DNA from 3 places in the Ruminococcus sp. AM26-12LB genome. Region 1 is predicted to be linked to each of the others. Evidence: predicted binding sites of a transcription regulator. Region 1 holds the regulator's gene; each other region holds the start of a gene.
The links. Region 1 encodes HrcA, which represses chaperone genes, less so after heat shock. Its sites were predicted from a motif close to TGTTAGCACTCNNNNNNNNNGAGTGCTAACA; they were not measured.
Positions count from the first base shown of each region.

Region 1 (10,493 bases):
AGAAGAGGCCTGCTTTGTTTCAGAAGCTGGAGATTTTTCTGTTCCTTTTCCATCAGTGCAAAAGCGTTTTTTACCTTCTGGATAAGATAGGCATAATCCAGAGGCTTTTCGATATAATCCAGAGCACCGAGGAGCAGAGCACGTCTTGCATATTCAAATTTATCATAGGCACTGATCAGGATGATCTTCACCATAGGATTGATCTCAAGAGCTTGACGGCTCATGGAAATGCCGTCAAGATCAGGCATTTCAATGTCAGAAATGATCAGATCTGCCGGTTCTTTTTTCATGGCTTCGATAGCAGAGGTTCCATTGTAGCAGACATGGATGATCTCTGCATTCAGTGTTTCCCAGTCTATGTTTTTTTCGATACCTTCTGCAGATAAGTAATTATCATCTACGATCATTATTTTTTTCATCGATATCTTCCTCCATCTGTTCGAATTCAATGGTGACGTATGTGCCGTTTCCGGGGTTGCTGCGGATCCTTACGGAACCGTTTCCGTATAATGGGTTGGAAATACGGGAACTTACGTTGGAAATTCCAAAATGCTTCTCATAATCAATAACATTATGCTCAATAGCATGGCGCAGCTGTGCAAGGGTTTCGGAGTCCATGCCGGCACCGTTGTCCTCAATGGAGATCACAACCGTATCATCGCCATAAAGAACATGGATCGAAATGAAAACAGCTGGTGTGCCCGAAGAAATCCCGTGCAGAATGGAATTTTCGAGAAATGGCTGAAGTGTAAACTTGCAGATCAGGAAATTTTCGATTCCATCTTCTGCTTCGATCTCCCAGTCTAGATTATCTTTATGACAGAGCTTTTCCATTTCCAGATAAAGCCGGGCAATTTCCAATTCATCTTTAATAGGAATAAGTTCCTTTGATTTACGCAGGGTAAGACGGTAAAAGGCAGTCAGATTTGCAATCATCTGATCAGCAATGTCAAGCTTTCCAAGGGACTGGCAGGTACGGATCGATCCCAGGATATTGTAAAGAAAATGCGGATTGATCTGTGACTGGAGCAGCTGGTATTTCAGACGTTCTTCGTTTACGGAAAGATTTACAATGGACTTCAGGTTTCCGGCTATTGTGTGCTGCATATCTTCAAAGGTGATGCCCAGTCTGTCAATCTCATCATACCTGGAAGGATCATCCGGGTGGGGAACAGTAACGATAGATAGATGTTCCGGGTCATATCCCAGCTGAAAGGCTTCCATTGCATAGGAAAGTGCAGTGATCTTCCGGGTAAGATTTTCGGAAAACAGGATAACGATGATAACAGTAAGGAGCAAGAAAATAAGGACAGTGATCAGTAAGGCACGGATCAGGATGTGCGTGTTGCCCTGAATATAGCTTTCCGGGATTTCGGTAACATGAAGCCAGCCATTGCTTAAGGTGCAGCAGTTATAATATTTGTCGCCGCTGTGAAAAGAAGAATCTGCATTTCCTTTGAGTTTCTGAAACTGTGCTTTGGAAATTCCGGATAAATTCAGTGAGGATGTATTTTTTGCTGCAATCTCTCCGTGATCTGTGAGAATGTAGCTGTATATGCGGGAATCCAAAGCAGCAGGCTGCAGATAAGTGGTAAGCTCTGAGGTGTCCAGAGCAATGCCGTAGGCGTATTCCAGAATACCGGTGGCCTGATTTTTCAGTGCCCGGACGCAGAGAATCACATCGGCAGATGATTTTTTTGTGGACAGTATTTTAGGCAGAGGCATATTGGAAACCGGTATCCAGACAGAGGAAAAGCCTGAACCGGAAACAATATTTTTATCCAGACCATATGCAGAAAGCTCATCTGTGGAAAAGAAGTACAGGCTTTCTTTTGAACCGAGCTGATCGGGCTGCAGAAAAACATATATATGGAAGAAATCGAATGTGGATTTATACAGCGAAATATTGTTTTTTACAGTGGTGAATTTTTTCAGTGCATCTACCTTATTAGAGGAAGGCTGATTTAGGGAGTACATTTGAAACTGTATGGTATCTGCTACATTTTCAACCTGACCGAGGCGGTCGTTCAGCTGAGAGACCAGCTGCTTGTCAGTCATTACGGCAGAATCGATGATACGATCTCTGGCAATGTTATAGGAAATGTGATAGCTGATGAAGGTCAGGGAAATCAGAGGTACCATAGTTGCGATCAGAAATGCGAGCAGGAGCTTATAGCGAAATGAGGAAAAATGGGTGGGATACATTTGTGGAATTTCATAGTACATACTCTCCTTTATGTCGAAAACAAATTAATGAAACCGAATCCAGCTGTGAAAAAAAGCCGTTACAAATATAGATTATATAAAAGGATTATAAAAAATTAACAACAAAAATACAAGAGAACGAAAAATAATATAAAGAAATCATAAAATATTGTATTTAGAATGAGGGGGCTCTCTGGTATCCTTAAACCATCAAAAACAGGTGTGGACAAACACGAAAATGTCCAGAAAGGAAGAAAGATATGAAGAAAAAAGTAATGAGTGCAGTTTTGGCAGCAGCGATGGTTGTGGGTATGGCAGGTAACGTGGTTACTGTTTCCGCAGAGGAGAAATATGATCTTACCTTATACAGCATCGACACCACAGACCCGGATTTTGAGGACTGGCTTGCAAATGTGGAAGATGCCACGGGCCTGAACATTAATGTAATTGCGGCACCTACAGATACAGATACCCGTCAGCAGAAGATCACCACAATGCTTTCCACAGGAGATGCTTCCGTGGATGTCATTCAGATCAACGATGAGATGAGTGCGGCATTTAAAAATTCCGGATGGCTGGAAGGACTGAATGATACAGTAATGACAGATGATATCGCTGATCAGTTTGCCCAGGGATATGTAAAGAATATGATCACAGATAAGGACGGAAACATTATCGGTGTTCCAGGCTATACAGGATATTTTGCATTCTGGGTAAATCAGGAGATCATGGATGAGGTCGGAATCAAATCCATTGATACAAAAGAGGATTTCATGAAGTATATGAAGGCTGTTTCCAAGGACGGAAGATTCGGCTACGGCGGTTCCTGGGAGAAAACTTATGCATTTAACGAGCTTGCACAGTTTGTAAACATGTTCGGCGGCGATTATTTTGACTGGACCAAAGAGGAAAACAAGGAAGCAGTTCAGTTCCTCCACGATCTGGTTGCTGATAAAGAAACATCCATCGAGCAGATCGCTGATAAATATGAGCAGATGAATCCGAAGATCAATGACGGAAAATACGGATGCTGGTTCATGTGGGGCCTTGGAACAGATTATGCAAAGGCAGATATGCTTGGCGCAGATAAGATCCACATGGAAATGGTACCGGATTTCAGCGGCAAGGGAGAGCGTGCGATCTTTACAGATTCCTGGAGCTATGTTCTCAACAAAGCATCCAAGAATAAAGATGCAGCTGTGAAATTCCTCCAGTATATGGCTGATGAAGGCGGAATGGAAGCTTCCTATAAAGCATTTGACAGATATCCTGCAAGAAAGGATGTTGCAGAGAAGGTAGTTCCGGATTCTGACCCGGCAAAAGAAATGTACAGCAGATATGCAAATGAATGCAATGTACAGGGACGTCCGATGGTGGCACAGACAATGGAATTTATCAGCGATATGGGAACAATCTTCCAGTCCTGTATGAAAGACGAGATTACAGTTGATGAGTTCTGCAAGAAGGCTCAGGATGTGGTAGATATGTATAAGTAAAAGATATAAAAAAACAGCAATGTAAAGCAGAGGTAAAAGTCTGCTTTACATTGCTTGATGAACAGGGAGGAAAGTTCCATGACAATAAGCAAAAAAAATATGAAGTGGATACCATGGCTTTTGATCCTGCCGGTTGTACTGATTCGAGGTTTTACAACAGTATATCCCATTCTGATGACTGTGAAAAACAGCTTCTTTAATATCAGTATCCTTGCAGGTATCAATGAATTTATAGGCTTCAAGAATTACCTGAAGGTATTTTCTGATCCTAAAGTGCTCACATCGATCAGCTTTACGGCAATATTTGTGGTTGCTTCCATGATCTTTCATGTGATCCTCGGAGTTATCCTGGCACTGATCCTGAATATGAAATTCAAAGGCCGCCGTTTTCTGAGGACCATCGTGCTGATCCCGTGGGCTATGCCTGCAGTAGTAGCCGGTATGGCTGCAAAATGGGCATTTAACAATGATTATGGTCTGATCAATGATTTTATCCGCTGGTTTGTACCGGGTTACCAGAACAGCTGGCTGATCAATACAGGTACTGCAAGAGCAGCGGTAATTGCAATGGACCTGTGGAAGGACCTTCCGTTCTTTGCAATTCTTGTACTTTCCGGACTTCAGTTTATTTCCGGCGATATCTATGAGGCAGCAAAGGTAGACGGTGCAAACGGGATCCAGAGCTTTTTCCGGATCACACTTCCGCTGATCGCAAAAAATGTCCTGACTTTATGTATTCCGTTCACACTCTGGAGACTGACAACCTTCGATCTGGTTTATTCCATGACATCTGGAGGCCCTGGAGAGGATACTGCGCTGATCGCATACAGAATCACAACAGAAGCATTTACAAATCTAAACGTAGGATATGCTTCGGCGCTGGCTATGCTGCTGTTTGTTGTAATGGCGATCTTCAGCTGGCTGAATATACGTGTTATGAATAAGTTTGACAGTTAGGGGGAATTATCGTGAAGAATACAGGAAAATATAATGTTTATCATGGAGTGGTAGCCGTTGGAAGATGGGTTCTGTTTGCAGTTGTGGCTTTTCTGATCCTGTTCCCGGTTTACTGGATCTTTATTTCTTCGATCACACCGTCAGGAGAACTGTTTAAAACACCGATCGATTATCTTCCGGATCATCCCACACTGGAAAGCTATAAATTTCTGATACAGAATGTAGGACTGCTTTCAAAGATCGGAAATACAGTTCTGATCGTAGGCATTACACTTGTGATCAGTACCGTGCTGTGTGCAATGGCTGCCTATGGCTTCTCAAGATTTAACTCAAAGGGAGTTTCTGTTGCATTTGCGTTTGTTCTGGCTACCATGCTGATCCCTGAGGTTGTCACAGCCCGCCCGCTGTATGAGTTTATGCAGAAGGTAAAGCTGTATGATACATATCCGGGACTTATCCTTCTTTATATCAGTACCGTTATACCGTTTACGGTTCTGATCCTCAGAAACTTTGTCGGTGAGATCCCGATCTCACTGGAGGAGGCAGCTGCTATTGACGGCGCATCTTTTTCACAGAGACTGTTTACGATCGTTCTGCCGCTGATGAAGCCGGCAATTGCTACGGTTTGCATTATCAACTTTATTACCTGTCTGAATAACTTTTTCACACCGTTGTTTTATTCAAATGGTATTCAGGTACTTTCTGTTTCCATCGTACAGCTTCCGTTACGTGACAACATGTATGGAGTTCCGTGGGATCTGGTCAGCGCCATGGGATGGATCATCCTTCTTCCGATCATTATCTTTGTAGCTGTTTTTGAGAAACAGATCATGGATGGTATCATGGCAGGTGGAGTAAAAGCGTAAATATAATATTTTTAATTTCCAAAAGAGAGGAGAAAACAGATATGTATCAGGCATTTACAGGCGGACTGGGAGGGATCGCACTTGCAAAGCATGGAAAAAGCCGTGCGATCAACGCAGAAAATCCTCATGGAGAAAAAGGCAGAGGCGGTATGGCTGCAAGTCATCTGGGACCGTCCAGAAAAGGAAGCCCGTGTCTCAGGGATATTGAGCCGGGAACTGTGGTAACTCTGGCAGAAATGGAAGGACCGGGACAGATCAATCATATCTGGATCACCGTTGATAACAAGACTACAGAGGCAGATTGCTTTGTACTGAGAGATCTTGTAATCCGTATGTACTGGGATGACGAGGAAACTCCTTCCGTGGAAAGTCCTCTGGGTGATTTCTTCTGCTGCGGATTCGGAAGGGAATGTTTTGTAAATTCTGTTCCGGTGGCTGTTGTTCCAAACAGGGGCTTTAACTGCTATTTCCCGATGCCGTTTAAGAAGAAAGCAAAGATCACACTGGAAAACCAGCATGCAAATAAAATCCCGGCTTTCTTTTATCAGGTAGATTACTGTCTCTATGATGAGCTTCCGGACGATATTGCTTATTTCCATGCGCAGTGGAGAAGGGAACGGTTGACAGAAAAAACAAAAGATTATACAATTTTGGATGGAGTAAAAGGAAAAGGCCATTATATAGGAACCTACATGGCACTTACCACACTGGAACGTTACTGGTGGGGCGAGGGAGAAATGAAGTTTTATATTGACGGAGATGAGGAGTATCCGACCATCTGTGGAACAGGAACGGAAGATTACTTTGGTGGTTCCTGGAGCTTTGCCAAACAGGTGGATGGAAAAACCGTGGAACAGAATTATAACACGCCGTATCTGGGATATCCGTATTATTCTGCCCATGACGAGCTGATCCACAATTTTTATCATAATGATGACTGCCCGCCAATGAGAGGCTTTTACAGATGGCATTTACAGGATCCAATCTGCTTTGAAGAGGATCTTCGCGTTACGATTCAGCAGATAGGCGTCGGATACCGTGGCCTGTTTGAACGACAGGATGATGTGGCAAGTGTAGCGTACTGGTATCAGACACTTCCTCATGCACCGTTCCAGCCGTTGATGTCAAAAGAGGATAGATGGCCCAGATAAAAAGGGTGGTAGAGATTGAAAAAACAGGTATTTTGCGGGGTATTTGCCCTGGCTCTGGCAGTGACAGGATGTGGAGTCCAGAAGAAGGAGGCTGCATCTGATATTGTGCCGGAGAACAGACAGGAACTGACGATCCTTCATGTGGATGCAGGCACAGAAGGCTTTGATTCTTTTATCAGCCAGGCGGAAAAAGATCTTGGAATAAAGATCCATATTGAAAAATGTCCGGCCAATGCGGACAATCGCCAGGCCAAAATAGCAACTCTTCTGACATCAGGAGATGATTCTGTTGATCTGATCACAGTAAATGATGAGATGATATCCGAATTTAAACATAAGGGATTTCTTCTTCCGCTGGAAGATACGGTTATGACAGAGGAGACAGCGGCGAATTTTCTGCAGGAATACCTGAAAGAAATATGCATGTCAGACGGACATATTTTTTCGGTACCGTTCAGGATGGATATCATGGCATTCTGGGTGAACCAGGAATTGCTGGATCAGGCTGGTCTGGACAGACTCTCCTGTCTCAGTGATCTTGAGATCCTTCAGAAAAAGCTTCAGAATACGGGAAAATATGCATATGGGGATGCATGGGAGATTTCTTACATATATAATAGTATCAGCGAGTATGTCGATTTTTTCGGAGGAGATTATACAGACTGGACGGATCCGAAAACAAGAGAAGCGGCAGAATATATGAAGCGAATGCTGGATACAGGGATGATATCAGAGGAGAATCTGATCGACCAGCATGACCAGCTGAATGAAAAATTTATAAACGGCCAGTATGGATGTATGTTTATGTATACCGGTGTGTTGAGTACTTTTCAGAATGCAGGCGTGTATGGAAAAGATAAGATCCATATGGCACCATTTCCGGAATTTGACGAGAAGGTGACCAATATCGCAACCTGGCAGTATGTACTGAATAAAAATTCTGATCATAAAGAAGCAGCTCTGAAGTTCCTTCAGTATGTGTCCGGATATGAGGCCAGCAAAAATTACGGACAGCTGACAAAAATGTGTCCGGCAAGACTGGATGTGATCGAGGATAAGAATTTTGATCTGGATGGCATTGAAATGGTCCGGCAATATCTGAAAGATTATAAGCTGAAGGCAAGACCACTGTGTGCCGATTCCATAGAAGCTGTTTCGTCCATGGGAACGGAATTTCAGAAATATGTGCTGGGACAGAAAACAGAAGCGGAATTTTTTGCCGGGGCACAGAACTGCATAGACCAGTATTACAAAAAAGCATCGTACTGATGCTTTTTTTGTTTTGAAAAAATAAGAACTTTTTTTCAAAACATATTGACAAATATTTTACATGGTGATATCTTAAAGACTGTAGATGTTAGCACTCCACTAAAATGAGTGCTAACAGATATAAAAAAAGAATCAACATCCGTCAGGAAGAATAAAAAGGAAAGGAGATGGCTTCATGGAAGAGGTATTGAATGAGCGCAAGCAAAAAATCTTAAAAGCAATCATCAAGACCTATATGGAGACCGGAGAACCGGTTGGTTCCAGGACCATTTCCAAGTATGCGGATCTCAATGTAAGTTCCGCAACGATCCGAAATGAAATGTCAGACCTGACAGATATGGGCTATATCGTCCAGCCTCATACCTCAGCAGGAAGGATTCCTTCAGATAAGGGCTACAGACTTTACGTCAATGAGCTGATGAAGGAGAAGGAAGCGGAGGTCGCAGAGCTGCGAGATCTGATCATTGAGAAGACAGATAAGATGGATAAGGTGCTTAAGAAGGTTGCGAAGGTTCTTGCTTCCAATACCAACTATGCTACCATGGTTTCCGTTCCGCAGTACAGCGGCAACAAGGTCAAGTTCATCCAGCTGTCGAGGATGAGCGAGCTTCAGCTTGTGGCAGTGGTTGTCAGTGACAACAACACAGTCCGGAACCAGATCATCAATCTGGATGAGGAAATGGACGACCAGACGATCCTAAAACTGAATCTTCTTCTTAACACCAATCTCAATGGGATTCCAATCCAGGATATCAACCTTGGGATGATCGCCAGACTGAAGGAACAGGCAGGCAGCCACAGCGGTGTGGTGGCAACGGTTCTGGATGCAGTGGCAGCCACCATTCATGTGGAAGAGGAAGATATGGAGATCTATACTTCAGGTGCAACGAACATCTTCAAGTATCCGGAGCTTGCCGATAAAGAGAAGGCAACGGAGCTGATCTCCGCATTTGAGGAGAAGCATGAACTTGCCGATCTTGTAAAAGAACAGATGTCAGATGGAGAGAATACAGGAATCCAGGTTTACATCGGTGATGAGATGCCGATCCAGACCATGAAGGACTGCAGCATTGTAACTGCCAGATATGAACTGGGAGACGGAATGTACGGAACCATCGGGATCATCGGTCCCAAACGAATGGATTATGAGAATGTAGTGGACAGTCTGAAGGAACTGAAGAATCATCTGGATGACGTTTTGAAAAAGAAGAAAACTTAGAAAGGCGGTAGAAAAAAAGTGTCGGAGGAAACAAAGAAAACATCCGAAGAGCAGGAAGCGGAGAAGGAAATCCCCGTAACTGACGGAGATCAGGAAGAAGAAAACCTGACACCGGAGGGAGAAGATCTGCCGGAGGAAGAAAACAATACTCCAGGCGAAGAAGCTGCCTCAGAGGATAAAAAAGAAGAAAAATCAAAAACTTCCTTCTTCGGAAAGAAGAAAAAAGATAAATCTGAGCAGAAGGTGGAGGAACTTACCGATCGCCTGAAGCGTACCATGGCTGAATTTGATAATTTCCGTAAAAGAACGGAAAAAGAAAAATCCAGCATGTACATCATCGGAGCAAAAGAGATCGTTGAAAAGATCCTGCCGGTTGTGGATAACTTCGAAAGAGGTCTTGCACAGGCACAGGAAGGCGATGCTTTTGCAGATGGAATGAAAATGATCTACAAGCAGCTTACCACAACACTGGATGAGCTTGGTGTGAAGCCGATCGAAGCAGTGGGAAAGGAATTCAACCCGGATTTCCATAATGCAGTGATGCATGTGGAGGATGAAGAGGTTGGAGAGAACATCGTGGTGGAAGAATTCCAGAAGGGTTACACCTACAAGGATTTCGTAGTACGCCACAGTATGGTAAAGGTTGCGAACTAACTGACAACAAACTTTATTTTAACAGATACAGACTAAAACAGGAGGAAAAAATCATGGGAAAGATTATTGGTATTGACTTAGGTACAACAAACAGCTGTGTAGCCGTAATGGAAGGTGGACAGCCGACAGTTATCGCAAATACAGAAGGCGCAAGAACAACACCATCCGTTGTAGCATTCACAAAAACAGGAGAGCGTCTGGTAGGTGAGCCTGCAAAACGTCAGGCAGTTACAAATGCAGACAGAACGATCTCCTCTATCAAAAGAGAGATGGGTACCGATTACCGTGTAACCATCGATGACAAGAAATATTCTCCACAGGAGATCTCCGCAATGATCCTTCAGAAACTGAAAAAGGATGCAGAGGCATATCTTGGTGAGAAAGTAACAGAGGCAGTTATCACAGTTCCGGCTTACTTCAACGATGCTCAGCGTCAGGCTACCAAAGATGCAGGTAAGATCGCAGGTCTTGATGTAAAACGTATCATCAACGAGCCTACAGCAGCAGCTCTTGCATATGGTCTTGACAATGAGAAAGAGCAGAAGATCATGGTATACGACCTTGGCGGTGGTACATTTGATGTATCTGTGATCGAGATCGGTGATGGCGTTATCGAGGTTCTTTCCACAGCTGGTAATAACCGTCTTGGTGGAGATGACTTTGATAAGAAAGTTAC
Region 1 is NZ_QUJX01000004.1:44,548-55,040, reverse strand. Features, by position in the region: gene DW694_RS03565 (response regulator) at 1-419, opposite strand, end outside; gene DW694_RS03560 (histidine kinase) at 394-2,226, opposite strand; gene DW694_RS03555 (extracellular solute-binding protein) at 2,466-3,701, shown strand; gene DW694_RS03550 (sugar ABC transporter permease) at 3,780-4,658, shown strand; gene DW694_RS03545 (carbohydrate ABC transporter permease) at 4,670-5,524, shown strand; gene DW694_RS03540 (glycoside hydrolase family 172 protein) at 5,566-6,675, shown strand; gene DW694_RS03535 (extracellular solute-binding protein) at 6,691-7,944, shown strand; gene hrcA (heat-inducible transcriptional repressor HrcA) at 8,120-9,163, shown strand; gene grpE (nucleotide exchange factor GrpE) at 9,182-9,817, shown strand; gene dnaK (molecular chaperone DnaK) at 9,871-10,493, shown strand, end outside.

Region 2 (10,493 bases), on a different contig from region 1:
ACGGCTTAGCGCCATGCGGGAGTATTCAGACCTTGGAAGCGGTTTTAAGATAGCTATGAAGGATCTGGAACTTCGTGGAGCAGGAAATCTTCTTGGTGCTCAGCAGCACGGGCATATGAACGCAGTTGGTTATGACCTTTACTGCAAGATGCTCAGTGAGGCTGTCAAGGAGGCAAAGGGAATCCGGACTATGGATGATTTTGAGACGACCATTGATCTCAACATCGATGCGTTTATCCCGGATTCCTATATCAGCAACGAGTTCCAGAAGCTGGATATTTATAAGCGTATTGCCGGTATTGAAAGCCAGCAGGAATATGACGATATGCTGGAGGAACTGATCGACCGTTTTGGCGAGCCGACAAAAGCTGTGCTGAATCTTCTTGCCATTGCAAGACTGAAGGCTCTTGCCCATCAGGGATATGTGACGGAGATCAAGCAGCTTGGAAAAGATGTCCGGATCACGCTCTATGAAAAGGCCAAGCTGGATCCCGCAGGTATCCCGGCTATTATGGCGCAGTACCGGAGAGGTTTGCAGTTTAAGGCTGATCATGAGCCGAAATTTATCCTGACACCACAGGGAAGGCTGATTGAAGAGCTGATGAAGTTTGCGGGGGAGCTGGCAAAACTGGCAGAGCCACTGGAGTAAAGGGAAGAATCAGCTAAGCTTAGGGTTATCCACGGGAAAAAACATCCGGTTTGTGGATACCGGATATTTTCCCGGAAAGACTTGTGGATAATTTGTGAAATGTCGTGTAAGTTCGTGAAATTCCTTGCTCTTAAAGGTGAAAACGTTTATAATCAAGTATTATGGAATAAGAGCCGGACCGTGATTCTTATGGACGGATAGATGGAGGATGAAATGAGAAATTCAGTAAAGAAAGCGGCAGTTACTGCTCTTGTCTGCGTTACAGCGGCAGGAATGATGGCAGGCTGCGGAAATAAAAAACTCGATGGTACAAAGATCGCAGTGACAGTCAATAAGCAGGAAATCCCGTTTGGCGTTGTAAGTCTGGCAGCACGTATGCAGCAGGCACAGGCTGAGGCAATGTACAAGATGTATCTTGGCGGCGGAAGCGATATGTCTATCTGGAGTACCAAAATGGATGATTCCGATGAGACTTACGGTGAAAATGCGGTAACAACTTCTGTTGAAACTGTTGAAAAGATGTGTCTGGAGAAAGAACACGCTTCCGAGTATGATGTTGAAATCACAGATGATGAGCAGAAGGCTCTTGAGGAAGCTGCCAAGAACTTCATGGCTGCCAATTCTGATGAGACAATTGCAGAGCTTGCGGTTGATGAAGATATGGTAAAGACTTTCCTCGAGCTTGAAACATACGATGTGAAGATGAAGGATGCCATTGAAGCCAAAGCGGACGTGAAGCTGGATGAGAAAGAATATCAGCAGATGTCCTTCAGCTATGCAAGTGCAAAGGTCAGCGGAGATGATCTTTCCGATGATGATATCAAGAAGAATAAAGAGAATCTTCAGAAGTTTTATGACAAGGTTAAAGAGGATCCGGCTGCAGATTTCAATACTCTTGGAGATGAGATCTCCGAGGATATGACCGCAACAACCGGAACATGCCCTACCTATGAGGAAGGTGATGACAGTGCTGCCAACGGAACTACTTATCCGGATGAGGTTCGTACCGCTTTAAGAAAGCTGGACGAGGGTGCACTGAACGAGGAGATCATAAAGACAGATTCCGTATGGTATGTTGTGAGACTGGATTCCAAGAATGATAAAACTGCAACGGAGAGTAAGAAAGAGTCTCTGACAAACACCAAGAAGGATGATTTCTATAATGATACAACAGATGGCTGGAAGAAGAAAGCTGATATCAAAGAAGAGAAAAAACTGATCAAGAAGATCAAGATCACAGATAATCACAGCTTTACGATCCAGACTTCAACTCCGACACCGGACCCGGATGTAACTGAGACACCGACAGCAGATTCTGCAGCGGCTGAGGCAACTGAGACACCGGCAGCTGAGGAGCAGACCGATGTGACCGAGACACCGGAGACAGAGGGAGATTCTGCAAAGGCTGATGAGGAGACTGCAGACAGTACAGAATCTGAGGCAGCTGCTACACCGGAAGCTGAGAAATAAGATACAATGTTTACAATGGAATGATAAGAGAAAAGACAACGAGCCGTGTACGGGTTTATCGTACACGGCTCGTTTTTGTAATGCTCATGCCTGCTTTACGGATCATCAGATCAGATTGAGATGCTCTAGTGCGTGAAGGATCCCGTCCTTGTCCACTGAGTCTGTCTGGTATGTGCAGTGCTCTTCGATGCCTCCGTAAGCATTTCCCATAGCAACGCTGACTCCGGCAGCTTTCAGCATGGGAAGGTCGTTGGGACTGTCTCCGAATGCATAGCAGTCTTCCTTGGGGATGGAAAGGCGGTCCAGGAGAAATTCCATGCCTGTGGCTTTGCTGGTACCCTTTTGTGTGACTTCCCAGATTCCGTTTCCGTGATCAAAATAGGTGTAATGATCATTACAGAAGCTGCGGAATTTTTCGACATCGGAATCCGGCAGCATATGTACCAGGAATTTGTCATAAGAGTAAGTGCAGGCATCCTCCCGATTGAATTTCGTGATGTCGACCATTGGAATTTCTTTTCGCATTTTGACTCCGAATTCGGACTGGGCCGGAGATGCGCCATCATACAGGATCTCAGTGTTGGATTCAAAAATTGCCTCGATCTTGCATTTGCGGAGAAGGTCTACGGTTTCCTTGCACAGAAGATTTGGGACTGTACGGAAAAAAAGCAATTTGTTGTCCATGTAAATGTGGGTTCCACAGCCGTATATATAGCCATCGAAATGAAGCTCTGAGAGTGCAGAGGGCATCATTACTTTGGTGCGGCCGGTGTTGATGAAAAGAAGATGACCGTTTTCATGGGCTTTTGTGAGGGCGCGGCTGGTGCTCTCCGGAACCTTGAAAGGGTGAGGCGTAAGCAGTGTGCCGTCTATGTCGAAGAACAGGATTTTTTTATCGTTCATAAGGTCTCCTTTAAAATGGGATTTCTTCTTCGGTGTTACTGTTATCAATGTCAGTAATATCATTAACAGGAAGCGGTTCTGCTGATGTATCTTCAACAGAGTTCAATGTGCTGACACGGATGCCGTTGAGTTCTATTTCACTTTCCATGGGGATCACAAGGCATTTTCGACCATCGATGATGCGGGTTTCTACCAGTTCTGCCCGGTCCGGTGCTACGTGGATCACCACGTCAGGGGTTTTGATCTCGAATTTCCGGGTGTTGGTGATGTTGGATGCTACCAGAGCTGATTTTTCTCCTGCGGCAAGCTCATACTGTTCATCGAAGTTCTGGAGCTTTTCGTCTTCTACGCCGCATTCTTCGAAGAGACGTTTGACTTCGGATTTGGTGAGGACAACAGGTTCCGGTTCGTCCTTCTGGGATTCGATGAGATCGTTGAGCTTTTCGTGGATCTCAAGGACTGTGTCGTAGGCACAGTCATCACCAAGGGTTTCTTCCACCAGAGCATTGAAGGAGTCACGCTGGGTTCCGGCAGATAGTGGTGTGGTGCAGCCGAAGACTTCTTCCATCATGGTGGAGCGGAGATTTTCGGCGTTTTTGGTGTAGTAGAGAAGTCCGTGGATATCGGTACTGCGGTCGTTGAACTGTGGGAAAAGGAAGCCCCAGTCAGGCATTTCTACCAGCCAGTCCCGGATACGGTCTTCAATATTGTTTGTCTCTGCATTGTAATGCAGGCCTGCTTTGGAGAGCTTGACCGGGCAGATACTGCAGAGGATGTGATCGTAGATCTCATCGGAAGCGTCGAACATTTCGGCACCGTCGGAGGATTTGCCGGGGATGTCGTAGACTGCGTGGATGAGGATGATGTAGTAGTTTTCACCGTAGTCGTAGTTTTCTATGATTCTGTCGTAGAAGGCTTCGGTGAGGGTGTCGTCGGTGAGTTTGCTTTTGCGGAGTTTCATGAGGAAGTTTTGGGTTCCGCCTTCAGCTTCCTGATCCAGGGGAAATTCCATGTTGATGAGGTTTTTTCCGATGGTGCCGGTGAGGGTTTTTCGGAAGATGTCGAAGTATTTGAAGGTTTCTTCCTCTGATAAGGATAAGAAGGCTTCTTTGAGTTCGGTTTTTTTGTTTTTTTCACCGTCTACGTAGCAGCCGCAGATGCGGGTGATGGAGCAGCGGTCAGGGGTGAATTGTTTTTTTATTTCTGCGATTTCTTTTTTGTTCATGTGTGGTTTACCTCGGTTTTTTAATTAGTTTGATTATAGCACAGGTGTTTGGTGGGGGCAAGATGACGCGGACGGACGTGTGAGATTTGCAGCAGAAGTCCGGGTGCCGTCGTTTCGCCTGGTCATACTAAGCGTCTGAGGTGCCTCACGGAGCGGCCGGCCCATAACTCGCCATGTACGCTGATGCGTACCTGGCTCAGACAGATGGGCCTTACCCTACGGCTTGTGGCCGCCGGGTACCTCTCCGTGAACCACCTCAGACGCTAAGTATGGACCAAGGCTCACTCCAAAGCACCCGGACTTCTGCTGCAAACCTCACACTGTGCGGTCATGGTGGGAGGGATAGAGTGGTCTGACGGGAGTTGGATGAGCCATCAGCGCTGCGCTGGATGGCTGGGAGGAAAGGCTGAGTTTCCTTGTGGTTTGGAGGGGAGGTTGTGAGCGTCGGCGCGTTGCTGGACGCCTGTAGTTTGGAAGCTTGAGATTCTATGTGTTTGCCGGGAGGTTGTGAGCGTCGGCGCGTTGCTGGACGCTTGTAGTTTGGAAGCTTGAGATTCTATGTGTTTGTCAGGGAGGTTGTGAGCGTCGGCGCGTTGCTGGACGCCTGTAGTTTGGAAGCTTGAGATTCTTTGTGGTTTGGAGGGAGGTTGTGAATGTCGGTGCGTTGCTGGACGCTGGAAGGTGGTGTCGAAATTTGGAGATGGGTTTTTGTGGTGTTGTGGTGGGATGTGTGGTATGATTTGTATATCTTATAAGATCTATCCATTTATTTGGTTTCTTTTTGCTTCAATGTCTGAAGCGTTTTTTCAAAAATATTTATAAAAACTGTATACAGGGTTTCTGAAGTGTTTGGTTGATGGTATAATTGTATATACCAGAAGGAGTATTGTTTGAGAGATAATACGATTTTTGATGATGTTTTTCGTACTATGATGGAGAAAATGACGTTTCTGGTCGTGCCTTTGATCAATGATGTTTTTCATACATCATACCCGGCTGATATGGAGATTGTGCAGCTGCGTAACGAGTATCAGCGGGTGGATGGTGAGATTATTACGGATTCGCGGCTGTTGATCGGAAACAGGATTTATCATATAGAATGCCAGAGTACGGATGACACGACAATGGCTGTACGGATGATAGAGTATGATTTTGCAACTGCTGTTGAGTTTGCCAGAAAGCAGGGACGGAGGTATCGGATGGAGTTTCCACGTTCTTGTGTGTTGTATCTGAGAAATAGTAGGAATACGCCGGATTTTCTGGAAGTGGATGTGGTTTTTCCGGATGGGGGATGTCATTTGTACAGAGTGCCTGCCATTAAAGTAGAGAATTATACAAAAGATAAGATATTTGAAAAGAGTCTTCTTATGCTGCTTCCTTTTTATATCATGCGATATGAAAAAAGAGGGCATGAGATGAGTGAGAATCCACAACTTTTTCAGGAATTACTGAATGAATATGAAGTGATCCGGAGTAAACTGGAGGTAGAGATCACTGAATCTGGAAGGTCTGAACTGTTCAGTGATCTGATTGGACTGATAACTCGGATATCTGATCATATTTTCAGAAATGAGGAGAAAGTCCGGAAAGGAATAGGTGAGATTATGGGTGGACATGTTCTGGAACTGGAATCTGAGAAAAGGGCAAGACTGATGGCGGAAGCTAAGGAACAGGCTGAAGCACTGGGGCGAGAACAGGGAATGGCTCAGGGAATGGCTCAGGGAATGGCCCAGGGAATGGCTCAGGGAATAGCTCAGGGAATGGCCCAGGGGGAAGAACGACTTAGTGTTCTGATCAACAGGCTTATACTTGATGAGCGTGGTAATGAGATTCAGAAGGTTGTTACAGATAAAGAAATGCGTGAAGCTATGTACAGAGAATATCAATTATAATAAGAAAAGATAAAGAGAATCCCCCACTGGTTTTGCTATCCATGGGGGATTCGTTGATTGATCTGAATCTTATAATACAGAATATCCGTAACTGCTGACAATAGCATCGATCTTCTGGCGGTTTTTGCACAGTGGGCAGTTGTCAGAGCGGTAGGAGTGATAGTCCGGGATGTCTCTGGCCTGAAAGATAGAGTGGACAGGGAGTGTGGCTACACTGTCTACACTGCTGTAGATGGCTGCCACGCCGCGGATCTTACCGCCATAGTACAGAACGCTTTCGATAGCTCGGTTCAATGTGGATCCGGTGGTGATGGAACCATTTAGGACGAGGATGTTTTTTCCATTGATCATTGGTTCATAGTTGTCGCGGAAGATCATCTGCCCGGTGCTGTTGAACTCAGGGGTGATGACGTAGATGGTCTGGTGTGCGTTCATGGAAAGGACGCCGGCTTTGGTCAGTTCTTCGGCGAGATAAGCACCGATCACTTCAAGTCCGTCCATGCAGACGATGGTGTCTACCGGAATGGATGCTTCGTAATTTGCTGCGAGAGCGGATGCAATACGCTGTGCTTCAGCGCATCTGGATTTCATAGTAGTGAGATCCAGGTAGTGTGTGATATGGGACTGGGATGTTACGAAGTGTCCCGGAATCATTTTAAGCTGTATGCGGTTGTCAGTGCGTGCATAAATTTTTATGATGTTGTCCTGATCCATAATAAAAACCTCCTGTCGTGATCGTGTTTTACGTGGTTGTTCAGGAGAATTATCCTGAAGGATTACGAAACAGATTTATTTAACCGAATGCGGATTGCAAATATCCGATTAGCTGTGCATATTATACCATTAATTTCAAAAAAATGAAATAATATAATGCAAAATATATAAAAAATATTCAAAAAATCAAGCGTATTTGTTAAAAAATATCCAATATCATGAAAACTTTGACAATAGGATCATTACTATAGAGTGAAAGTACTTGTGAGTACGTAGTAAATTGGAAAGAGAGTGTCATATGTATTATTGCGTATAAAAAAGAGGAGGAGAATCCCTAAGGATCCTCCCCCTGTGAGAGTGAGTCAATATCAGCCTTCAATAGATACATATTTATCAGCTTCAATCTCTTCAGCTGCTTTTTTCGGAATAGAAAGTCTCAGAACACCGTTCTCAAATTTTGCATGGACATCTTCGTTTTTTACACCATTACCAACATAGAAGCTTCTGCTTGTGCTGCCGGCATAACGTTCACGGCGGATATAATTGCCTTTCTTGTCTTCCTCGTCTTTGTCAAGACCCTTGGCAGCGGAGATGGTAAGATAACCATCCTTCAGCTGTACCTGTACTTCATCTTTCTTAAATCCTGGAAGATCTACATCCAGCTCATAGCCTTTATCTGTTTCACGTACATCAGTTTTCATGATATTTTTTGCATGTTTGCCATAAAGAGGGTTCTTTCCGCTAAAGAAATTATCTCTGAATCCAAAATCATCCATCCACTCATCAAATAAGTTTTCTCCAAATACACTCGGGAACATCATAAGTCATTTCTCCTTTCAAATTGAAAAGCCGTTCCGGTGGATCAAGAAATCCAACTGTTGCCGGTATATAGTTACCACTTCGGGTTATTCCGCAGTGGTGATCGTTTGGTTTTATTCTGAACATCTGGAAGTTCTTTTTTATCTTCTCCTTTGTTCTATATGTAATATAACACATGTTGTTAGCAAAGTCAATAGGTGAGTGCTAAAAAATTGTGAAGAATTTGTGTTCCGTAAAATGAAAAAACTAATTTCCACCTTTAGCCCTTTATGCTCTCATATTAAAAAGCGAATCGGACAAGGACTGAAAATCTTATGCAGATTGAACATTCTGCAATGTTATAATAACTTTAAAGCATAGAAAAAACCAAAAAAATCAATATAATAAGGCATATAGACAAAATGTATTAAAAAAATTTTTCGTACATTCTTCTGAGTTGAACAGACGATAGAAAGACAGTATTCATGAGTATGCAGGTAAAGCAAAATGTAAATGAAAAAGTACAGGAGGAGAGAATAATGCAGAAAAAATATGCAGATTTTAAGCTTGGGGTACCGGATTATGTAACAGTGGAAACAGAAGCGGAGAGACTTGTGTGCCAGGGAGGGCAGACGACAGTAGCTGCCGGTGCAACTACTGTGGAATTTCAGGACGCAGGTGAACATGAGGATATATTTGTCACATCCGAGGATGCAGTGAGATGTGTGAAGCTGAGATGGAACTATAAGATCCCGAAATCAGCCAGATTTCTGGGAGATGCCTGGGAACGTACCTATGGTGATGCGGAATGGCATGGAATGAGCGGAAACCGTTATCTGCCATGGTATTTTCTGGCGAAGCTTTCTGAGAAGGTTCTCTGCTTTGGCGTAAAGGTCCGTCCTTCTGCTATGTGCTGTTGGCAGGTGGATACCAAAGGAATTACTTTGTTTCTGGATGTTCGCTGCGGAAATACAGGAGTACAGCTGAAAGGAAGAAAGCTGTGTGCCGCACAGATCGTCTGCATGGAAGCAGAAGGAGCAGATACTTTTGAAACTGCACAGAAATTCTGTGAAAAAATGTGTGCAGATCCGATCTTCCCAGAGTTTCCGGTATATGGAAGCAATAACTGGTACTATGCTTACGGTGACAGCTCCGAAGAGGAGATCTTAAGTGATACCGATTATATCCTGAAACTGACCGAAGGTGTAAAAAATCCTCCGTTCATGGTCATTGATGACTGTTGGCAGGAACATCACCGCTTGGATGAATACAACGGTGGACCATGGACAAAAGGCAATGACAGATTTCCGGATATGAAAGGTCTTGCAGACAAGCTGGAGAAAAAAGGTGTCCGCCCGGGTATCTGGGTCCGTCTGCTTCTTAATGAAGATGAGAATATCCCGAATGAGTGGAGAATTTCCTATAATGACTGTCTCGATCCGTCCCACCCGGATGCACTGGAATATATCCGTAAAGATATCGAGAGGATCTGTGATTGGGGATACACGCTGATCAAGCATGATTTTTCTACCTTTGATCTCTTTGGGAAATGGGGATTTGAGGCGAATTTAAGAGACAATTCCATGGAGAAATGGCATTTTTATGATCAGACCAAAACCAGCGCAGAAATCGTAAAAATGCTTTATCAGGAGATTTATGATGCTTCCCGGAGCAACAACGCAGTGATCATCGGCTGCAATACCATCGGACATCTCGGCGCAGGCCTGATGCATCTGAACCGGACCGGTGACGATACCAGCGGACGTATCTGGGAGCGTACCAGACGAATGGGCGTAAATACGCTGGCATTCCGTCTTCCGCAGCACAATACGTTTTACCATATTGATGCAGACTGTGTCGGTATTTTCGGAATGATCCCATGGGAGAAAAATCGTCAGTGGGCAGACGTTCTTGCAAAGAGCGGTACACCACTGTTTGTATCCGCAAAACCTGGAGTTTTGAATCCGGAGGAATTTGAGGAGCTGCATCAGATCATGCTGCGTGCATCAGAACAGAAAGAGCATTTTGTTCCGATGGACTGGGAAGAAATCGACTGCCCGGAGGTATGGGGAGAAAACGGCGAAACTATCACTTATGACTGGTTTGACAACGAAGGTCCGACCATGGATGCTGCGGTGGAATACTATAATGCCAAGGTAGTTGTTCCGTAAATCAGGAAAAGTGGTTCAGCAATCCAGAAGATCCTCGGCATGATGATATTTTTCCCGGTATTCCCGTGGCGTCATGCCGGTTTCTTTTTTGAAGGCACGGGAAAAGGCAAATGGATTTTGATATCCGCAGGAGAACGCCACGCTGGAGACAGGGATATCCGTGACGGTCAGAAGCTCCCGGGCGTTGATGATCTTGGCTGAAGTCAGGAATGCTTGGGGTGTGGTTCCAAGATGTTTTTTAAAAAGTCCATAAAGGTGGCTGCGGCTGATATGGAGATAGTCAGCAACATCTGTCACAGTGATATTCTGCAGCGGACTTTTTTTGATGTAATCAACAGCCTGTGTGATGTAAAAATTATCGTTGGATTCCATGGTGGTGTAGGAAGCATGAAATTCTTCCTCCAGCAGGGCAATGATCCGGTAAAGACCACTCTGGATATAGGCCTCACCGGAAGGCGTCAGTTGTGGATGAGCCATCATTTCAAGAATAGTTTCCTGATAGGGAAGAACCGAATTCAGCTGCTGGACCGGAGTTTCTTCAGTAAGATGGCAGTGTTCGCAAAGCGTTGGAGCGTTTTCCCCGTTGAAGCAGATCCAGATGTAAGTCCAGGGATCAGAGGGTTCCGTTTTGTAGAGAGAGCTGGTCATAGGAGGAATGAAAAAGCACTGTC
Region 2 is NZ_QUJX01000001.1:112,316-122,808, forward strand. Features, by position in the region: gene mfd (transcription-repair coupling factor) at 1-649, shown strand, start outside; gene DW694_RS00515 (FKBP-type peptidylprolyl isomerase) at 863-2,119, shown strand; gene DW694_RS00520 (HAD family hydrolase) at 2,225-3,022, opposite strand; gene DW694_RS00525 (DUF4317 domain-containing protein) at 3,033-4,247, opposite strand; gene DW694_RS16790 (hypothetical protein) at 5,138-6,139, shown strand; gene DW694_RS00530 (hypothetical protein) at 6,209-6,853, opposite strand; gene DW694_RS00535 (Hsp20/alpha crystallin family protein) at 7,222-7,674, opposite strand; gene DW694_RS00540 (glycoside hydrolase family 36 protein) at 8,191-9,822, shown strand; gene DW694_RS00545 (AraC family transcriptional regulator) at 9,838-10,493, opposite strand, start outside.
Region 2: a site for HrcA is predicted at 7,852-7,882, ahead of DW694_RS00535 (Hsp20/alpha crystallin family protein). Genes of this name have one in related genera too.

Region 3 (10,493 bases), on a different contig from region 1:
TTCACCGAACCCGCTGATCTCTTCCACAACCAAGGGCCTTGACATCAATAAGAGAAGATGTATCGTTGCCGAGGAAGAAACCGGTAAGACATCCAAGGACGGCGTATATGCCGGTGGTGATGCCGTTACAGGTGCAGCTACCGTAATCCTTGCCATGGGTGCAGGTAAAGCTGGTGCAAAAGGTATCGACGAATATCTGAAAAATAAATAAGCAGAAAGTCTGTTTATAAACAGATCCTCCGACTGTGTTTTCTGATGCAGCCGGAGGATTTTTTTTCTTGCAGATCAAAAAAGAACATTTGTTTGAAACTTTTGCCAAGTGAAGATTGTAAGTTTTACTCAGTTATGCTATAATGTGTTGGAAAAAATTTAAGAAAAGGAAATATCATTATGTCAGTGATACATGCGATTATATTGGGAATCATTCAGGGAATCACCGAATTTCTGCCGGTGAGCAGCTTCGGACATCTCTGTGGAGTGCAGGATCTTTTGGGCGGTACCAGAGGCTCCGGTGTGCTTTTTGAAGTGATGCTCCATCTGGGAACTATGATAGCTCTGATCCTTGTTTTTCTGAAGGACATCAAGAAGATCGGGATCGAGCTGATCGGAATGATACTGGATTTGATCGGAAATGCCAATATTTTTCTCTATAACCGTAGGACTGGGAAAGAGCTTACCTACGCAAAGATCATAAGCGGAACTTACCGGAAGCTTACTGCCCTGATCATGGTATCCACCATTCCTACAGTCCTGATTGGATATCAGTGCAAACGACTTGTTGTGCGAAGCGCATCCTCACACATGTTTTCCGGGATCGGAATCCTTCTTACAGGTGTGATCCTCCTTGTTGTGGACTACAGTAATGTCAATGGCAGCAAGGGAACAAAAGAAACCAGCTTCGGAGATGCTATGTGGATGGGTATCTGCCAGGGTCTTTCTGTGTTTCCGGGCCTTTCCAGGCTTGGACTTACCATGAGCGCAGGACTTTTCTGCGGCCTCGGACGGAAGTTTGCAGTGAAATATTCGCTGCTGATGAGCATTCCGGCTGTGGTGGGAGCTTTTTTTGTGGAGATGGGAGAGTTCACTTCTGTTCATATGACTGTTGGCCAGGGATTTACTTATGTTCTTGGAATGATCGTGGCCGGGATCACAGGCTATCTGGTGATCCGTTTTATGCTTAAGCTTTCGAATCAGGTCAGACTGCGTTATTTTGCATTTTATTCTTTTGCAGCCGGAATCCTTATTCTGGCAGCGAATTATATTTGATATCAACTGGGAGGAGTCTGACAATGGCAGCTTCAAAAACGACAAAAAAAAGAAAAAGAAAACCTGCGGCGAAGCAGCAGCCTGTCGGTAACCGCTTTCAGACAGAGATCCTGATCCTTGTGATGTTTGCGGCCTGCCTGATCCTGATGATCAGTGCATTTGGTATGGGAGGGATCGTAGGAAATGCCATCAGTGCCGTATGCTTTGGCATCATGGGACTTTGTGCATATATTTTCCCAATCCTGCTTTTTGCCGGAGTTACGTTCCTGATCGTGAACAATACCAACCGCCTTGCCTACAAAAAGGTACTGGCGGGCGTGGTATTTTTTGTGTTCCTCTGCGGCTTTCTTCAGCTGATCACAGAGGGCTATACGCCAAGTACCACGTTTTCGGATTATTATTCACTGAGTTCGGAATACCGTACCGGCGGTGGAGTATTCGGTGGTGCAGTATGTATTTCCACAGCATCCGCTTTTGGCGTTGTGGGCGGAACTGTGATCATCGTTCTGGTGCTTCTTGTGTCTCTCATCATCATAACACAGAGATCCTTCTTCGGATTTATGAATAAGATCCTGGACTTTTTTACAGATGCAGCAAGAGAGGGCAGAGAAGCTTATCTTGAGGGACAGCCGGACAGAGAAAAGCAGAAGGAGCTTCGCAGAAAGATCCGTGCGGAAAAAAGAGCGGAGAAGATCCGCCGGCTGGAAGAAGAACTGGAGGAAGAAGAACTTGCCCTTACAGAGAAAGATCCGGAAAATATCTCAAAAAAACAAAAGAAAAAAACAAGAAGATCGCAGAAAGAAAGACAGGCTGCGGTGAAGGCGAACCGGGAAGGAGAATTTAATCTTCCTTCTTTCCTTGATGAACAAAAGGCTGTACTTCCGGCAGATACAGATCTGACAGAAGAGGATCCAGGGCTTGATGAGAAACCGGAGGAGCATGCTCAGCCGCTGGAATTCCAGATCCACCGTTCACAGTCCCAGCCGGCCCGGGAAGAGTCGGAGGAGCCGGATTTCGAAAGAGAAATGCAGGAAGCCGAAGAGGAGGATGCTTATGCCGGCTATGAGGATGTAGATATTCCCGAGATGCAGCAGATCCTGCCGGCAAAGACAGCTGCAGCAGCAAAAGCTTCCCGGGAAACAGGAAAGGCAGCCGTTCCCGCTGAGATAAAGGAGGATCCTCAGCCGGAAGCTGAACAGAAGGCATCCCATCAGCCCTCCAGAAACCCGAAGTCATCTCAGACAGAGATCGAGCATGGGATCAGAAATATCCAGCATGAGATCAGCCAGGGGGAAGCTCCGGAGAAGAAACCATATCAGTATCCGCCGCTGAAGCTTCTGAAGCGCGGAGATGGCAGATCTCAGGGAGATTCCGATGCACATCTGCGCAAAACAGCGCAGAAGCTTCAGGAAACCCTGCATAATTTCGGCGTCAATGTAACCGTTACCAATGTGAGCTGCGGACCTACCGTTACCCGCTATGAGCTGCAGCCGGAAATGGGTGTGAAGGTCAGCAAGATCGTTGGTCTTTCCGATGATATCAAGCTGAATCTTGCTACACCGGATATCCGCATCGAAGCACCGATACCGGGAAAGGCAGCCGTGGGGATCGAGGTTCCGAACAAGGAGAATAGCCCGGTCATGCTGAGGGATCTTCTTCAGTCAGAGGAGTTTAAAAATGCGAAATCCAAGCTGTCCTTTGCAGCAGGTAAGGATATTGCCGGAAAACCGGTAGTGGCAGATATTGCCAAGATGCCGCATCTTCTTATCGCCGGAGCAACCGGCTCCGGAAAATCCGTCTGCATCAATACGCTGATCATTAGCATCCTTTATAAGGCTACACCGGATGAGGTGCGTCTGATCATGATCGATCCGAAGGTGGTGGAGCTCAGTGTATATAACGGGATCCCGCACCTGTTCATTCCGGTGGTCACAGATCCGAAGAAAGCGGCCGGTGCGCTGAACTGGGCTGTTTCCGAGATGACCAGCCGTTACAATGCCTTTGCGGAATATGGGGTACGTAATCTTGGAGAATATAACAAAAAGGTTGCCAATATGCGGGTCCCGGAGGGAGAAAAGGCACCTGAGAAGATGCCGCAGATCGTGATCATCGTGGACGAGCTTGCGGATCTTATGATGGTTGCGCCGGGAGAAGTTGAGGATGCGATCTGCCGTCTGGCCCAGCTGGCACGTGCAGCAGGTATCCATCTGATCATTGCTACCCAGAGGCCATCGGTCAATGTCATCACAGGTCTGATCAAGGCCAATATGCCGTCCAGGATCGCATTTTCCGTATCTTCCGGTGTGGATTCCAGGACGATCCTGGATATGAACGGTGCCGAGAAGCTTCTTGGCAAGGGCGATATGCTGTTTTATCCGCAGGGGTATCAGAAGCCGGCCAGACTGCAGGGTGCTTTTGTTTCCGATGAGGAGGTCAGTGCAGTCGTAGAATATGTTTCTGACAAAAATCAGGGTGCTGTTTATGATACCTCCATCGAGAAGCAGGTCAATACAGCCGGTGTCCCGGGAGGAGCCGGCGGCGGTGACAGAGATGTCTATTTTACAGAAGCCGGTAAATTTATCATTGAGAAGGAAAAGGCCTCCATCGGTATGCTCCAGCGTATGTTCAAGATCGGATTTAACCGTGCGGCAAGGATCATGGATCAGCTTTGTGACGCAGGAGTGGTAGGTCCGGAGGAAGGAACCAAGCCAAGGAAGGTTTTGATGTCAGCAGAAGAATTTGAGAATTATCTGGAGGAGAACGGCGGATGAAAATAAGTATCCTGACAGTAGGGAAGATCAAGGAAAAATATCTGCGGGATGCCATTGCGGAGTATTCCAAGCGCCTCGGGCGTTATTGCAAGCTGGAGATCATAGAAGTGTCCGACGAAAAAACACCGGATAATGCCAGCGAAACAGTAGAAGATGCCATTCGGAACAAGGAAGGGGAGCGTCTTCTTAAATATATCCGGGATGATGCGTTTGTGATTACTCTGGAGATCGGAGGCGAACAGCTGACCTCTGAGAACTTCGCACGGAAGATCAACGAGCTGGGAATACGTGGGACCAGCCATATCCAGTTTGTGATCGGCGGCTCTATCGGTCTTGGAAAAGAAGTACTGAAGAGATCAGACTATGCTTTAAGCTTTTCGAAGATGACATTTCCTCATCAGCTGATGCGTGTGATCCTTCTGGAACAGATCTACCGCAGCTATCGTATCATCAGCGGAGAGCCCTATCATAAATAATATCATACTACATATCTGCAAATATCTTGACAATTTTCGGATATGTAGTATGATAAAAAAAGAGTAGCACTCGAAGCTCAAGAGTGCTAATAATCACAGAAAGAAGGAAATGAATATGGCATTAAAACCAGTTGCAGACAGAGTTATCGTAAAATATTTTGAGACAGAAGACAAAACCGCATCCGGCATCGTACTTCCGGACAGCTCCAAGGAGAAAACCCAGCAGGCAGAGGTTATCGCAGTAGGTGGCGGTAAGGTCGTAGACGGTAAAGAAGTACCGGTACAGGTAAAGCCGGGCGACCGTGTGATCTACGGAAAATACACAGGAACCGAGATCAAATATGAGGGTGAGAAATATCTGGTGATCAACGCAGATGATATCATTGCCATCGTAAAAGACTGATGAAGAATTTTTATCGTAATTTTCTGAAATTATGCTCCATGCTGGTGCTGCAGAATGTAGTGACCTTAAGTGTCAATCTTGCTGACAACATTATGCCTGGAGCCTTCAGCGAAACTGCATTATCCGGTGTGACCACCGTAAACCAGGTACAGTTCGTCTTTCAGCAGCTGCTTATGGCGTTGGGAGACGGACTTGTCATATTCGGAAGTCAGTACTGGGGAAAGAGACAGAGCCGGTAAGGAAGATCGGTGCCTGGGCCATGCGCACAGGCTTTTTTATTGCCCTTATGCTGTTTATCCTGGCCAGCCTTTTTCCAACACAGCTGCTGGGGCTTTTTACAACAGACCAGACGATTATCGAAGCCGGTCTTTCCTATCTGGCGATCATCCGGTTTACTTACTTTTTCTTTGCAGTGACGCAGATCCTGCTTGCTACACTGCGCTGTGTGGAAATTGCAGGGGTTGCCTTCGGGCTTTCGGTAATGACTTAAGTGTAGTAATGGTAGGAATGTCCTATCAGATGCCGACAAATGGTGGTATCATCCGGGGAAGCGGAAGCATCGCTTATTCCATGAAGGTGGACCTGATCAGTACCTGGGGGATCGTGATCCCTCTGTCCATGTTTATGGCATTTGTGGTCAATGCATCCCCGGCAATGGTGGTATGCTGCCTGAATGCAGATCAGATCTTTAAATGCGTGCCTGCATTTTTGAAGTGCAATTACGGACACTGGATCAAAAATATGACGAATTAAGGAAATATATATAGATCAGAGGCAAGATACAGAAAATTTATCTTGACGCCTGTGTGATCTGTATGTAGAATAAATACAAGCTTTAACGAAATGCAGTAAAAAAATCTCTGAAGAGCCAGGGACAGCTTGACAAAGGTAATATGGTATAGTATTATCTTGCCCATATCATATTAAACTGGTGGGAAAAGAGGTATACTCACTGAAACACAGGAGGAACAGGAAATGAGAAAAAAAGTACTGGCAGCGCTTCTGGCAGCTGCAGTGGCAGGAACAACTGTTATGTCAGGAATGACTGTTTTTGCAGCAGAAACAGAAGGAACCAAGGCGGAAGGCGGAAATATTACCATTGCAGAAACAGCAGATCCGCAGAACATCAATCCGCTTTATGTTGTGGATCAGACAAGCTTCGATATGATGCAGGCACTGTACAGCCCGTTTTTTGAGATCGTGAACGGAGAGATGTATTATGAAAACGGACTTTGCGAAAGTGTAACAGCCAATGATGATGCCAGCGAATTCACACTGAAGCTCAAAGACGGACTGAAATGGCATGACGGTCAGCCGATCACAGCCGATGATGTGGTATTCACCATGCAGGTGCTGGTAGATGAGAAGCAGAATGTTCCGTATTCTTCTTACGGATACGTTAATGACAAGGCAGTAGAGGCAGAGAAGGTTGATGACCTTACAGTCAAGATTTCCCTTGGATCATCTTCCGCAGGATTTCTTGGCGGACTGAGCCAGGTTTACTGTATTCCGAAGCATATTTATGACGGCGTGGAGAATATCGGAGAAAGTGATCTCAACAATGAACCGGTGGGAAGTGGTCCTTTTAAGTTCGAGGAATACAAATCCGGAGAGTATTATAAAGTAACAAAATTCGATGACTATTTTGATGATGTAAATCTGGATTCCATCACCTTCAAGATCGTAAAGGATTCCAGCTCCGCCAATGCGGCACTTGCAAGCGGAGATCTGGATGCACGTCTGATCAGCGCAGATGATTACGATACCGTCAGTGCTTACGATAACGTAAACATCAATACCTATAATTCCGGACGTGTCAACGCCATGTTCATGAATGAGCTGAACGAAGATCTTCAGGATGTAAAGGTACGTCAGGCGATCGCATACGCATTGAATAAAGAGGAGTTCTGTCAGTTTGCTTTCCTTTCCGAGGATTATGCAGAGCCTGCAGATTCTATTTTTACACCGGATACACTCTACTATACAAAACCGGACAATACCTACGACAATGATCCGGCTAAAGCACAGGAGCTCCTTTCCGAAGCAGGAAAGACAAGTCTTTCTCTGAATCTGATGTATATCTCCACAGATAAGACAATGGAGAGTGAGGCTCTGTATGTACAGTCTGCCCTTGCCAATGTAGGAATCACCATCAATCTTCTTCCTACAGATGAGTCTACCTTCAAGAATAAGACAAAGGATACGGAGTGCACAGATTATGATCTGGTACTGAGCTTCTACACTCTGGGAGAAGAGCCGAGCCTTTATGCAGACATGAGTTCTTCCGTCAGCCGTTCCAACTATTCCAGGATCAAGGATACAGATCTGGATGCATTGTGGGAAGAGGGCAACAGCACTGCAGATGAGACAAAACGTGGCGAGATTTATAAGGAGATCCAGAATACGATCAATGATAACATGTATATCTATCCGATCGCTTATTCCAATGGTTTCTATGCGGTAAGTAAAGATTTCGGAGGCTTTGATGAATGTCTGTTAAAAACTATTTATTATGATTATTCCAAGATCTACACATTGGAGAAATAAATAATTTTATAGCGGATGAATACCGGAAACAGAAAGAGGCTGACGCGTTTTTTGCGCCAGCCGATTTCCTGTTTTCGGGGAAAATAAAGGAGGTACATTTTGAAGAAGATCGTAAACCGTCTGATACAGTGTATTCTGACACTGTTTATTGTCTCTGTTCTCTGCTTTGCACTGACAAAAGCAGCGCCCGGAGATCCTGTCCTGACTTATGTGGAACCAAATATGAGTGAAGAATATATCCAGAACCTGAGAGAAAGCCTGGGACTTACAAAGCCTGTCTATGAGCAGTACTTTCTGTGGCTGGGAAGGATCCTTCACGGGAATTTCGGAAATTCCCTGATGAATAACCGACCGGTCCTGACACAGATGCTGGAGAGGCTTCCCGCAACCGTGATCCTAATGGGAACCAGCATGCTGCTTGGTTTTCTCATTGCCATTGTACTGGGCCTGTATTCCGGAAAGAATAAAAATGGTGTTCTGGATAAGATCACCAGCATGTTCTGTTATGTAGGTATCTCCATTCCTACGTTCTGGTTCGGTATCATGCTGATCTATCTCTTCAGTGTGCATCTCCATATCCTGCCAAGTATCGGTATGCATTCAGACGGCAACCGTTCCTTAGGAGATCTGATCCTGCATATGGTCATGCCCTGCGCAGTTCTGACCTTTGCAAATGCGTCACAGTACATCCGGTATTTAAGAAGCAGTACCATTACGGAAATGTCCTCCGATTATGTTATGGTGCAGAAGGCTTATGGAATGAAAGAGTCTGGAATCCTTTTCCGGCATGTACTGAAAAATGCCATGCTTCCTATGATCACAGTTCTCGGAATGAGCCTGCAGTCTCTGGTTTCCGGTGCCATTATCACCGAGCAGGTTTTTGCATGGCCGGGAATCGGTCAGCTGGCAGTGACCGCTGTTATGCAGTATGATTATCCCCTGATCATGGGAATCACCATGTTTACCGCGCTTCTCGTGGTGCTCGGAAATCTTCTGGCAGATATCCTGTATGCTGTCTTTGATCCGAGGATCCGCAAAGCAGGATGTTAGGAGGTAAAGGAACATGAGAGAAAATATCTGGAAAAATATCAAACTTGGTTTTAAGACAAATAAACTTGCAGTGGCAGGTGCAGCAGCGATCATCCTGCTGGCACTGATCTCCATTTTTGCCTTTTTGTATCCGGTAGATCCCAATGCCATCAGCGCCACAGAGCGACTGAATGCTCCATCCATGGCACACCTTTTCGGTACGGATGATATGGGACGGGATTATCTGGCTCGCTGTATTTACGGAGGAAGAGCATCCCTTCTGGTGGGCTTCCTTTCCATGGTGCTTTCGACAGCCCTTGGTGTGATCATCGGTTCCATCAGCGGTTTTGTGGGAGGAACGGTGGATGCGGTGCTGATGCGTCTGGTGGATGCACTGATGAGCCTTCCGACATTCCTGATCATGATCGTTATGAATGCCTTCCTGAAACCGGGACTTCAGAACATTGTCCTGATCATCGGCTTTCTGACCTGGATGAACATTGCCAGGATCGTCCGTGGCGAGACCATTTCCCTGAACGAGAGAGAGTATGTCATCTATGCAAAGATCTCCGGACAGAAGAAATTCTCCACCATTGTACATCATATCCTGCCTAACATCATGCCTACCATTATCGTGGCTGCAACCATGAACATTGCCAATGCCATCCTGATGGAATCTGCACTGAGCTTTTTCGGCCTGGGTATCCAGCCGCCTACGGCTTCCTGGGGAAGTATGCTGAGCAATGCACAGCGCTATATCCAGCAGGCACCGTATCTGGCTATTTTCCCCGGAATCCTGATCCTGATCACGGTCGTCAGCTTCAATTATCTGGGAGAAGTATTAAGAAAAGTATTCGAGCCCAAGTAAGGAGGACATTTACATATGGAAAAATTACTGGAAGTAAAAGATCTGAAGGTGTCTTTCTTTACAGACCTTGGAGAGACACAGGCAGTAAAAGGTGCAGGCTTTGCCATCGGTGAGGGGGATTTTTTCGGGATCGTAGGAGAGTCCGGAAGCGGAAAAAGCGTGACCACCAAATCCATTCTCCGTCTCGGACCATCCAACTGTAAGATCATGGGTGGTGAGATCCTGTTCCGGGGAGAAGATATCCTGAAGAAAAATGAAGCAGAGCTCCGTGAGATTCGCGGTGGTGAGATCGCCATGATCTTTCAGGATTCTCTTTCCGCACTGAATCCGGTTTACACTGTTGGCAATAAGATGGTAGAGCTGATCCGGCGCCATACCAATATGAACAAAAAAGAAGCAAAGGCCCGGGTGCTGGAGCTTCTCACAGCCGTTGGCATCACAGACCCGGAAAAGGCTATGAACAGCTATCCCCACGAGCTTTCCGGCGGTATGCGCCAGCGTGTGATGATCGCCATGGCCATGAGCAGTGACCCGAAGATCCTGATCGCAGATGAGCCCACCACAGCCCTGGACGTTACGATCCAGGCGCAGATCCTTCATCTGCTTCTGGAACTTCAGAAAAAAAACAATATGAGCATCATCCTGATCACCCATGATCTGGGCGTTGTAGCGCAGACCTGTAAACGGGTAGCTGTCATGTGTGGTGGCTACGTGGTGGAAGAAGGAACTGTAGAAGAAATCTTTCTTCATCCGGGACATCCCTATACACAGGCACTGATCGCAAGCATGCCGCGGGTGGGAGGTACCTTTGAACAGTTTCTGGAGAGAGATCTTTCGGACGGAAACGGTGATCTGTGTCCCTTCCTGAATCGTTGTAAATATGCGGACAAAACCTGTGAAGCCTGTCTTCCGAAATATTATGAGGCTTCAGAGGGACACAGGATATTCTGTCACAGAAGGGAGGAGAAGAGATGAGCAAGCCCTTAATTGAAGTAAAAGATCTGAAAGTATATTTTAAACAGAAATCTCCGAAGCTTCTGTCCTTTAAGCCGGGCATACTGAAGGCTGTGGATCAGGTAAGCTTTTCGATTGAAAAGGGGAAAACTTTCGGTCTGGTAGGAGAATCCGGAAGC
Region 3 is NZ_QUJX01000015.1:51,977-62,469, reverse strand. Features, by position in the region: gene gltA (NADPH-dependent glutamate synthase) at 1-211, shown strand, start outside; gene DW694_RS12235 (undecaprenyl-diphosphate phosphatase) at 391-1,266, shown strand; gene DW694_RS12230 (DNA translocase FtsK) at 1,290-4,037, shown strand; gene rlmH (23S rRNA (pseudouridine(1915)-N(3))-methyltransferase RlmH) at 4,034-4,513, shown strand; gene groES (co-chaperone GroES) at 4,629-4,916, shown strand; gene DW694_RS17490 (MATE family efflux transporter) at 4,916-5,155, shown strand; gene DW694_RS17485 (MATE family efflux transporter) at 5,176-5,406, shown strand; gene DW694_RS17480 (hypothetical protein) at 5,436-5,669, shown strand; gene DW694_RS12210 (ABC transporter substrate-binding protein) at 5,892-7,463, shown strand; gene DW694_RS12205 (ABC transporter permease) at 7,563-8,513, shown strand; gene DW694_RS12200 (ABC transporter permease) at 8,527-9,360, shown strand; gene DW694_RS12195 (ABC transporter ATP-binding protein) at 9,376-10,335, shown strand; gene DW694_RS12190 (ABC transporter ATP-binding protein) at 10,332-10,493, shown strand, end outside.
Region 3: a site for HrcA is predicted at 4,575-4,605, ahead of groES (co-chaperone GroES). Genes of this name have one in related genera too.